One region of the Butyricicoccus intestinisimiae genome, then DNA from elsewhere that is predicted to be linked to it. Evidence: predicted binding sites of a transcription regulator. Region 1 holds the regulator's gene; each other region holds the start of a gene.
The links. The regulator NrdR, encoded in region 1, represses ribonucleotide reductase genes. The targets are predictions, from matches to a motif close to CACNANATNTNGTG.

Region 2: a site for NrdR is predicted at 1,902-1,915, ahead of KQI75_RS10745 (anaerobic ribonucleoside triphosphate reductase). Genes of this name have one in related genera too.
Region 3: a site for NrdR is predicted at 1,933-1,946, ahead of nrdD (anaerobic ribonucleoside-triphosphate reductase). Genes of this name have one in related genera too.

What each region holds. Positions count from the first base shown of each region.
Region 1 is NZ_JAHLQI010000001.1:444,787-448,073, reverse strand. It holds gene secD (protein translocase subunit SecD) at 1-394, shown strand, start outside; gene secF (protein translocase subunit SecF) at 399-1,502, shown strand; gene nrdR (transcriptional regulator NrdR) at 1,612-2,070, shown strand; gene KQI75_RS02310 (NAD(P)H-dependent flavin oxidoreductase) at 2,138-3,211, opposite strand.
Region 2 is NZ_JAHLQI010000006.1:33,751-37,037, reverse strand. It holds gene KQI75_RS10745 (anaerobic ribonucleoside triphosphate reductase) at 1-1,825, opposite strand, end outside; gene KQI75_RS10740 (HAD family hydrolase) at 2,284-2,952, opposite strand; gene thiE (thiamine phosphate synthase) at 2,949-3,287, opposite strand, start outside.
Region 3 is NZ_JAHLQI010000004.1:116,136-119,422, forward strand. It holds gene KQI75_RS08800 (alanine/glycine:cation symporter family protein) at 112-1,533, shown strand; tRNA gene KQI75_RS08805 (tRNA-Arg) at 1,667-1,743, shown strand; gene nrdD (anaerobic ribonucleoside-triphosphate reductase) at 2,045-3,287, shown strand, end outside.

The DNA.
Region 1 (3,287 bases):
GTCCGTTGCGCGCGTGAACCTGTCCCTGCCGGGCATTGCCGGTATTATTTTGTCTATCGGTATGGCGGTCGATGCGAACGTTATTATTTTCGAGCGCTTAAAGGATGAATTGAAGAACGGCAAGACGATTCGCGGCGCCATTGACGCCGGATTCCATCGCGCGTTCTCGGCAATTTTGGACTCCAATGTCACCACCTTGATTGCGGCGGTTGTGCTGTACTTTATGGGTACCGGTACGGTCAAGGGCTTTGCAATCACACTGGGTATCGGTGTTGTTCTGTCCATGTTCACCGCAATTACCGTCACAAAGTTCCTGCTCCAGCGCATGGCAGATTTCCATGTCACCAATCCGAAATGGTACGGTGTGAAGAAAGACACGAAGGGGGAGGTGTGAGACGATGAAACAGGGTAAATTTTCGGTGATTAAAAAGTTCCCGATTTTTGCATTGATTGCACTGATCGCAATCGCGCCGGGTCTCGTCGGCTTGGTTACACTTCCGTTTGGCATGAATTTGTTCAATATGGACGTCGATTTTATCGGCGGCACCAGTATGACTTTTGATCTTCACGAAGAAGTCACCAGTGATATTTCCAGCAAGACGATTCCGGAACTGGTTGAAGAAGCGGTTGGCATTGCGCCGTCTTCCGTGCAGAAGACCGGCGACAACGGCGAAGAAGTTCTGATTAAATGCACCCGTCTGGACAGCACCCAGCAAAAGCAGGTTGTGCAGGCAATGCAGAAGCAATTCAATTTGACGGACGATGACACGCAGAACATTTCCGATGTCAACGCGACAATCGGTAAGGAAACGCAGAGCAAGGCGATTACAGCCGCACTGGTTGCTGTCGTTCTCATGATGATTTACATCACGATTCGCTTCGAGTTGACCTCCGGTTTGGCTGCCATCACGTGTTTGGCGCACGACTTGTTGGTTGTACTGTCTGCATACATTCTCTTCCGCATTCCGTTTAACACGACCTTTATCGCCGTTGCGCTGACGATTCTCGGTTATTCGATCAATGCAAGTATCATTGTCTTTGACCGCATCCGTGAAAATCGAAAGTTTGCACGCCGCGAGCTGTTTGAGGAAACCGTAGACAAGAGTATTTGGCAGACGGTAGGACGTACGGTCAATACTTCCATTACAACGCTGCTTACGGTTGGCATGATCTTTATTTTCGGTGTCACCAGCCTGCGTCAGTTTACACTGCCGATGATTATCGGCATCATCGCCGGTGCATATTCGTCTATGTTCCTGTCCGGTGCTTTCTGGTCGAAGTACCGCGGCATGCTGCGCAAGAACAGACGTGAAAAGGCACAAAAGAAGGTGTCCGCGTCCAAGTCTCCGGAAAAGGCAGAAAAGCCGCAGCCGGAGAAGTTGGAAGAAACACCGAAGGCAGAGGAGCCTGTATCGGAACCGGCTACTGCACCGCAGGCAGTAACGGCAAAGAAGGTAACGCCGAAGAAAACCTCTAGAAAACAGAGAAAAAAGAAGCATTGAGAAGTATTTGATGCGATTCCGGACAGATTTTATCTGTCCGGTCTTTTTTTTCGCGTGAAAATATGGTATTCTTTATAAGAAAAGAGAATTGAAGGAGTGAACGCGAGATATGAAGTGCCCCTATTGCAAATATACAGAGAGCAAGGTCATTGATTCCCGTCCGACCGTAGACGGCGAGAGTATTCGCCGCCGCCGCATTTGCCAACAGTGTGGAAAACGATTTACAACCTATGAGACCATAGAATCTCGTTCGCTCATGGTGATAAAAAAAGACGGCTCCCGCCAGCAGTATGACAGAGAAAAGCTCATGCGCGGCATCCTCAAAGCCTGTCAAAAGCGTCCCGTCACCAAGGCGCAGATGGACGATTTGCTCAGCAACATCGAAAAGGAGCTCTATGATCAGCAAGAGGATGAAGTGTCCTCTATGACCATCGGTGAGATGGTGGTGGAACGCCTGATTGATATTGACGAGGTGGCGTATATCCGCTTCGCGTCGGTCTATCGAGATTTCGATGACGTTGATTCGTTTATGGCGGAGCTGAAACGCATTCGCCCGCATCACAAGTGAAAAAATCCCGTATCTATGAGTTTATGACATCTCATAGATACGGGATTTCTGTTTTTTTAAGGAAAAATTACATGGCTGCCGGCTTTGTCAGGCGATCCATGACCTGCTGCACCGTGACGATTTCATGCAGTTCTCCGACACGGCCGCCGCAGAACACCAATCCGCCCATATTTTCGCCGCGTGCTGCGTCGAACAGCGCCTGAGACAGACAGTATGGGGTGGTCGCTGCATTGCAAATCTCCGGCATACAGCGGAAGCAATGCTGTACTGGAATGCCGCCGTGGTCGTAAGCCTGCTGAACAAACTTCGTGTTGACAGCGCGGGCAGCAAAGCCGGTTGGACTTTTGATGATGCGAACGTCTTCCGGACGAGCATCCAAGTAGGTCTGCTTGAATCGGTCGGAGGCATCACATTCCTTTGTCGTGACAAAAGACGAGCCGACCTGTACGCCGGAGGCGCCGATTTCCAGCATGCGCTGTACGTCGGTATAGTCCATGATGCCGCCCGCAGCAAAAATCGGAATGGAAACGTTGTGTTCCTGCTCAAACTTGCGAATATAGGCAACGACATCTGCGAGAGCCTGTTCCAGCGTCTGATTGGTTCGATTGTACAAATCATCCAGCTTAAAGCCGAGATGACCGCCTGCGAGCGGGCCTTCTACGACAACGGCGTCCGGAAAACGATTGTGTTTCCGCAGCCACTTGGTCAAAATCAACCGGCACGCGCGCGCAGAGGAGACAATCGGCACAATGCGCGTTTGACTGCCGGCGGTCAATTCCGGCAGGGTCAGCGGCAAGCCTGCGCCGGAAATAATCAAGTCCGCGCCCTGCTTGACAGCCTCTGTGACATATTCTGTGTAATGTGAGTCAATCGACATAAAATTCATGCCGATGATGCCGTTCGGCGCAAGCTCACGCGCACGGCGCAGTTCTTTGCCAATAGCGCGGATATTTGCCGAAACCGGATCCTTTTCAAAATCCGGCTCACGGAAACCGATTTGTACGCCGGAAATAATACCAATGCCGCCTGCGTTGGCAACGGCAGAAGCCAAGCCGGAGAGAGAAATACCAATACCCATGCCGCCCTGAATGACCGGCAGTTTGGGGCAGAGCCCGCCAATAGAAACCTCAGGTAAATTCAAAACCAAATTCTCCTTTTATAACAATCAACATGCGTCAATCTAAGTAGTTTTCAATAGTATATCACGTTGTTTGGAA
Region 2 (3,287 bases), on a different contig from region 1:
CCGGTGTCGCAATGACCGAGAAATTGAGTCCGGTCTTGCGGCTTTCTTCGTCCATGCGCTCCCGCATGCGGGAAACAATGGTCAGACCCATGCGCTGTGCCTGTTCCGATTCTCCGTGGTGTACACCCATCAGCGCCTTGAGGCACTCTGCCAGACCGATAAATCCGACGGTCAGGGTGCCATGCTTGAGCACTTCTCCCACTTTATCGTCCGGACCCAGCTTATCGGAATCCATCCAGATGCCCTGTCCCATCAGGAACGGATAGTTGCGCACGCGCTTATCCGCCTGAATCTGAAAGCGCGCCAGCAGCTGCTCGACAACAAGATCCAGCATGTCATCCAGCGAACGGAAAAACACATCGGCGTTTCCCTTTGCCTTGATGGCAAGACGCGGCAGGTTGATGGACGTAAAGCTCAGGTTTCCGCGGCCATTTACAATCTCGCGGGACGGGTCATAGACATTGCCAATCACACGGGTACGGCAGCCCATATACGCCGCCTCGGTCTCCGGATGTCCCGGCTTGTAATACTTGACATTAAACGGTGCGTCGATAAACGAGAAATTCGGGAACAGCCGCTTGGCAGAAACGCGCATAGCCAGCTTGAACAAATCATAGTTCGGGTCACCCGGATTGTAATTGACGCCCTCTTTGACTTTAAAGATATGAATGGGGAAAATGGAGGTCTCGCCATTTCCCAATCCCGCTTCGGTTGCCAGCAACAGACTTTTCATAACCAAGCGGCCTTCCGGTGAGGTATCCGTGCCGTAATTGAGCGAGGAAAACGGAATCTGCGCACCGGCACGCGAATGCATGGTATTGAGATTGTGCACCAGTGCTTCCATTGCCTGATACGTGCCGCGCTCGGTCTCTTTGCGCGCATACTTTACAGCGAACGCCAGCACACGATCCGCCGTCTGCGGTGCAACACCGCGCGCAAGCAGTTGTGCGCGAATGGCCTGTGTCACGCCGTTGTCGTCTGCCAGTACCGGCTTTTTGCCGCACGAAGCAATCAATGCCTTTGCCGGTTCTAAACCGTCCGCCTCAATGTCAAATGCCTCGAGTGCCTTGGCAAGATTGTCGCGATAGTTGTGCCAATATGTCTTTTTGACACCCGGCGCCATGCTGTAATCAAAGTTCGGTACGCTCTGACCGCCGTGCTGGTCATTCTGGTTGGACTGAATGGCAATGCACGCGAGCGCCGAATAACTGCGAATGTCGTTTGGCTCGCGCAGGAAACCGTGTCCGGTCGAAAATCCGCCCTGAAACAGTTTGAGCAAATCAATCTGCGTGCAGGTCGTCGTCAGCGTGTAAAAATCAAAGTCATGGATGTGAATGTCACCCTCACGATGCGCCTTTGCAATCCGCGGTTCCAGCAGAAACATCTCATTGAAGCGCTTTGCGCCCTCTGAGCCGTATTTCAGCATGGTTCCCATCGCGGTATCGCCGTCAATGTTGGCGTTTTCGCGCTTGATATCATTTTCCACTGCGGACTGGAATGTCAAATCCTCATAGATTTTCATGAGTCCGGTGTTCATCTCACGCTGCCGCGAGCGCTCCTTGCGATACAAAATATACGCCTTCGCCGTTTTGGCGTGTCCCTGCTCAATCAGGATTTTTTCCACCGCATCCTGTACATACTCTACGGTCGGCGTCTCTGTCGGGCTGTGTGCCTCGATATAATCCGCTGCATCCAGCGCCAGACGCATCGACATCTGGTAGTCGTGTCCTCCGGATGTCTCCGCAGCTTTATAGATGGCATTCGCAATCTTCGTCACATCAAAGAACACACATCTGCCATCTCTTTTTTCAATCTGCTTTATCATCGCCGCCGTACCTCTGATTTCTTCATATTGTTTCGCCGAAAAAAACACAAAATATACACGCAGCTGTTCTTTTGCACACTATATCTTGTGTTCCATTCAACTGGAACTGTCTCATATTGTAATACGGCAACCGGCAGATGTCAATAGCCTGCACGGCTCTTGTGGTGGGCAGGAATATGCAGGAATCATTCCTATTTTTTGCTTTTCTCCTGCATTGCAGCGGCGGCATGAGAAATAGTTTTCCACAGAATTTCCCATGCCGCCCCGCAGAATTCCCAATGGTTAAGCGCAGAATCACTGAGAGATCCGGGAATCTCACAACTTTATTTTCGCTCGGATACCCAGTTTTCCACATCCGTTCATTTCTTGCAAAACGTTTGAAATTCAGCGAGAAAAAAAATTTCAATTTTATTATCCGCTCGCTCTGACACCACTACATGTTGTGGTGTCAGAGCCGGTCACAGACTCTGCTCCAAATGAGCAATATCCAGTTCCTTCCAGCTATACACGAAACAACGGCTGAGCCGACAAATTTCCTCTGTTTCCGTCTTTGCCGAATCGTCGTACACACCGACAACCGGATAACCCGCACCGGATGCCGTCACGACACAATGCAGGCTGTCCTCAAACACCGCCGTCGTGCGCTTATCCGTGCCCAGCCTCTGAGTGCAGGTGTCAAAGATATACGGCAAATTTTTGCTCGTTTGCAAATCGCCGCAGGTCAGGATAAACGAAAAGTAATCCAACACACCGACGCGGCGCAAAGCCGCCTCGACCAAGGCGTGATCCGTCGCGCTCGCCACGCACATGTGTACGCCGCGCTGCTTCATCTGCTCCAGCATATCCCGCGTTCCCTCTTTGAGCGGCGCACGCAGGCGATAATCGTCCTCAATCATGTGATTGATGCGTGTACAAATCTCCTCTTGCGATTGCTGCACGCCATAGTCGCTGCGAAAATAGTCCGCCGCCTCCGGCAAAGTCATCGTTTTGATGCGCAGCGCCAACTGCTCTACATCCGGCACGGCAATGTGCTGTTGTTCCAGATACCGCGTGCCGACCGACGCCCAATACGGCATGGAGTCGAGCAGCGTGCCGTCCAAATCAAAAATTGCGCCGGTCAGTTTCACGCTTCCACCAGCTTTCGCGCCTGCGCAAGCAGCTGTGCCGTTGCCTGTTCAATGTTCGGCGCTGCAAAGATGCCCGAGACAATGGCAACGCCATCTACACCGGTGCCGCGCAGCTCCAGCATATTATCCAGCTTGACGCCGCCAATGGCTGTAATCGGAATGGTCACGCTGTCGCAAATGTCCTTGATGTCCTGCCAAGTCAGCGGCTTTGCTTCGGACTTGGTGCCCGTCGCATGAACCGCACCGACACCAAGATAATCGGCACCGCGCTTTTGCGCGAGCAGCGCTTCTTCGACATTGTGAGCGGAAACACCGATGATCTTATCTTCGCCGAG
Region 3 (3,287 bases), on a different contig from region 1:
TTCTCTTTAGAGGGTTGGTAGAAATATCAACTCTTTTTTGTTTGCATTTTTATGTGGTGCAGGGCAAAAAAAGCTGATATGCCAACCGCTTGATGCACGACGAAAGGAGAAATGAACGTGGAGCAGTTTACTCGATTTTTAGAAATGATTGACGGATGGGTGTGGGGTGTCCCGCTTATCGTCCTGATTTTGGCGGTTGGCATTTATTTGACCATTCGCCTGCGAGGTTTACAGATTCGAAAGCTTCCCAAAGCACTCAAATATATGGTGCACAATGAGGAAGGCGGCGAAGGAGAAGTTACTTCATTCGGTGCGTTGTGTACGGCTCTGTCCGCAACCATCGGTACCGGCAACATTGTCGGCGTAGCAACAGCTATCGTTGCAGGCGGCCCTGGCGCCCTGTTTTGGATGTGGATGGCAGCCCTGTTCGGCATGGCAACCAAGTTTGCCGAGGGCGTGCTGGCGATCAAGTACCGCGTGCTGGACGAAACCGGTCATGCACTGGGCGGCCCATTCTATTATATCGAAAACGGCATGGGCAAGCAGTGGAAATGGCTGGCAAAGCTGTTTGCATTCTTTGGTGTCGGCGTTGGTATTCTGGGCATCGGTACCATTACACAGGTAAATGGTATTGCCTCTGCTGTCAACAACTTCTTTGACAGCAACAATGCATGGACATTCCAGCTGTTCGGAAAAGACTATTCGTATACCGTATTGATTGCGGCAATTATTGTCACTGTGTGCGTTGCACTGGTTATCATCGGCGGTATTCAGCGCATTGCAAGCGTATCGCAGGTTATCGTACCGTTTATGGCATGTATTTATGTTGCATTCTGCGTGCTGCTGCTGATTATGAATGTGACAAAGATTCCGGCAGCCTTTGTTTTGATTATTCAGAGTGCATTTGGCATGCGTGCAGTGGCAGGCGGCGCGCTGGGCGCTATTATCCTTGCTATGCAGAAGGGTATTGCCCGTGGCATCTTCTCGAATGAGGCCGGCCTTGGCAGTGCGCCGATTGCGGCAGCTGCAGCACAGACCAACGAACCGGTTCGTCAGGGTTTGGTTTCCATGACCGGCACGTTTATCGACACGATTGTTATTTGTACCATGACCGGCTTCTCGATTGTACTGACCGGTGCATATACACAGGGCTTAGAAGGTGTCGCTGTCACTGCCTATGCCTTCCAGTCAGGCCTGCCGTTCAGTGCAAAGGTTTGCGAGGGCATTCTGATGCTGTGCTTGATCTTCTTTGCATTTACGACCATTCTCGGCTGGGATTATTACTCGGAGCGCTGCTTGGAGTATCTGACCGGCAAGCATGAGCTGACGATGAAGGTCTATCGCTGGCTGTACATTTTGGCTGTATTTATCGGCCCGTTCCTCACAGTATCCGCTGTATGGACGATTGCGGACATCTTCAATGCGCTGATGGCTCTGCCGAACTTGGTGGCAATTCTGGCATTGAGCGGTGTTGTCGTTGCCGAAACGCGCCATTATTTCAAGCGTCTGAGCGAAGGTTCCATTCGCGAATGATAGCTTTGATATACACAAAGAGTCTCCTGCGGGAGACTCTTTTGCTGTTTGCGCATTTTTACTCGTTGACTTTTGCTGCGGATTCTGGTATACTATTTAACGGTTATCGGATAATAGAAGATAACAGAGATATGCGCCCGTAGCTCAGCTGGATAGAGCGTTGGACTCCGACTCCAAAGGCCATGCGTTCGAATCGCACCGGGCGTACCAAAAACACCGCTGTTTCGTGAGAAACGGCGGTGTTTTTTTATCGTCGCCTGTATTGCGCTTGTTGTGTTTTGGTGATTCATCATAAATATGCGCTCGGATTTTCGGGAAAATTATGTACCGGTTCGGTTGCGGATTGCAAAGAGAAATTATATAATAGTAGATGTTCGCCGCAGAGGACACGATTTTACGGCCAATATATAGTATGATGCGTGCACTTATCATACTATATATTGACAGTGGAAGTCCGTGGGCTTATAATAGATAGGCGGCCAATCATTTGCCGCGTATGGAGGGATTTACGATGAAAGTTATCAAAAGAAATGGTGAAGAAGTTCCATTTGATTTATCGAAGATCGTCAATGCTGTAAAGGCTGCCAATCTTGAGGTTGAGCCGATTCATAGATTGAATGAGTACCAGATTCAGGCGGTAGCAGATACCGTAGAAAAGAAGCTGGAATCGCTGCCGCATATCACACATGTCGAAGATGTGCAGGATATGGTAGAAATCGGCATCATGGAGATGCGCGGCTATGAGGTGGCACAGAAGTATGTGCGCTATCGGTATAAGCGGGAACTGGCTCGTAAATCGAACACGACAGATAATGAAATTCTGGCTTTGATTGATCATCTCAATGAGAACGTCAAGCAGGAAAATTCCAACAAAAATCCGGTTATCAACTCGACCCAGCGCGACTATATGGCGGGTGAGGTGAGCAAGGACTTGACCATGCGTGTCCTGCTGCCGGAGGATATTGTCAAGGCACATGAAGAGGGCATCATTCATTTCCATGATTCCGATTATTTTGCGCAGAAGGAACACAACTGTGACCTCATCAATCTGGAGGATATGCTGCAAAACGGCACGGTCATCAGTGAAACCATGATTGAAAAGCCGCACAGCTTCTTTACCGCCTGCAATGTCACGACGCAGATTGTCGCGCAGGTTGCAAGCAATCAGTACGGCGGTCAGACGTTTACGCTGTCGCACTTGGCTCCGTTTGTAGACATCAGCCGCAAAAAGATTCGTAAGCAGGTTATTGAAGAGCGCACGGCATGCGGCGACTCGCTGGATGACCGCATTGTCAATAAAGTGGTAGAAAGCCGCCTGAGAAGCGAAGTAAAGAGCGGCATTCAGACCATTCAGTACCAGCTCATTACCCTGATGACCTGTAATGGTCAGGCACCGTTTGTCACAATGTTTATGTATCTGGACGAAGTGCCGGAGGGACAGGAGCGCGATGACCTCGCGATGATTATCGAAGAGGTACTGCGTCAGCGCATGCAGGGCGTCAAGAATGAAAAGGGCATCTGGATTACGCCGGCATTCCCGAAGCTGATTTATGTGCTGGATGAAGACAATATCACCAAGGATTCCAAGTATTGGTATCTGACGGAGCTGTCCGCAGAGTGTACGGCAAAACGCATGGTGCCGGATTATATTTCCGCAAAGGTCATGCGTTCGCTCAAGCAGGGTGATGTGTATCCGTGCATGGGCTGCCGCTCGTTCCTGACGGTAGAGGACAGCCAGCGCAAACCGGATGGCT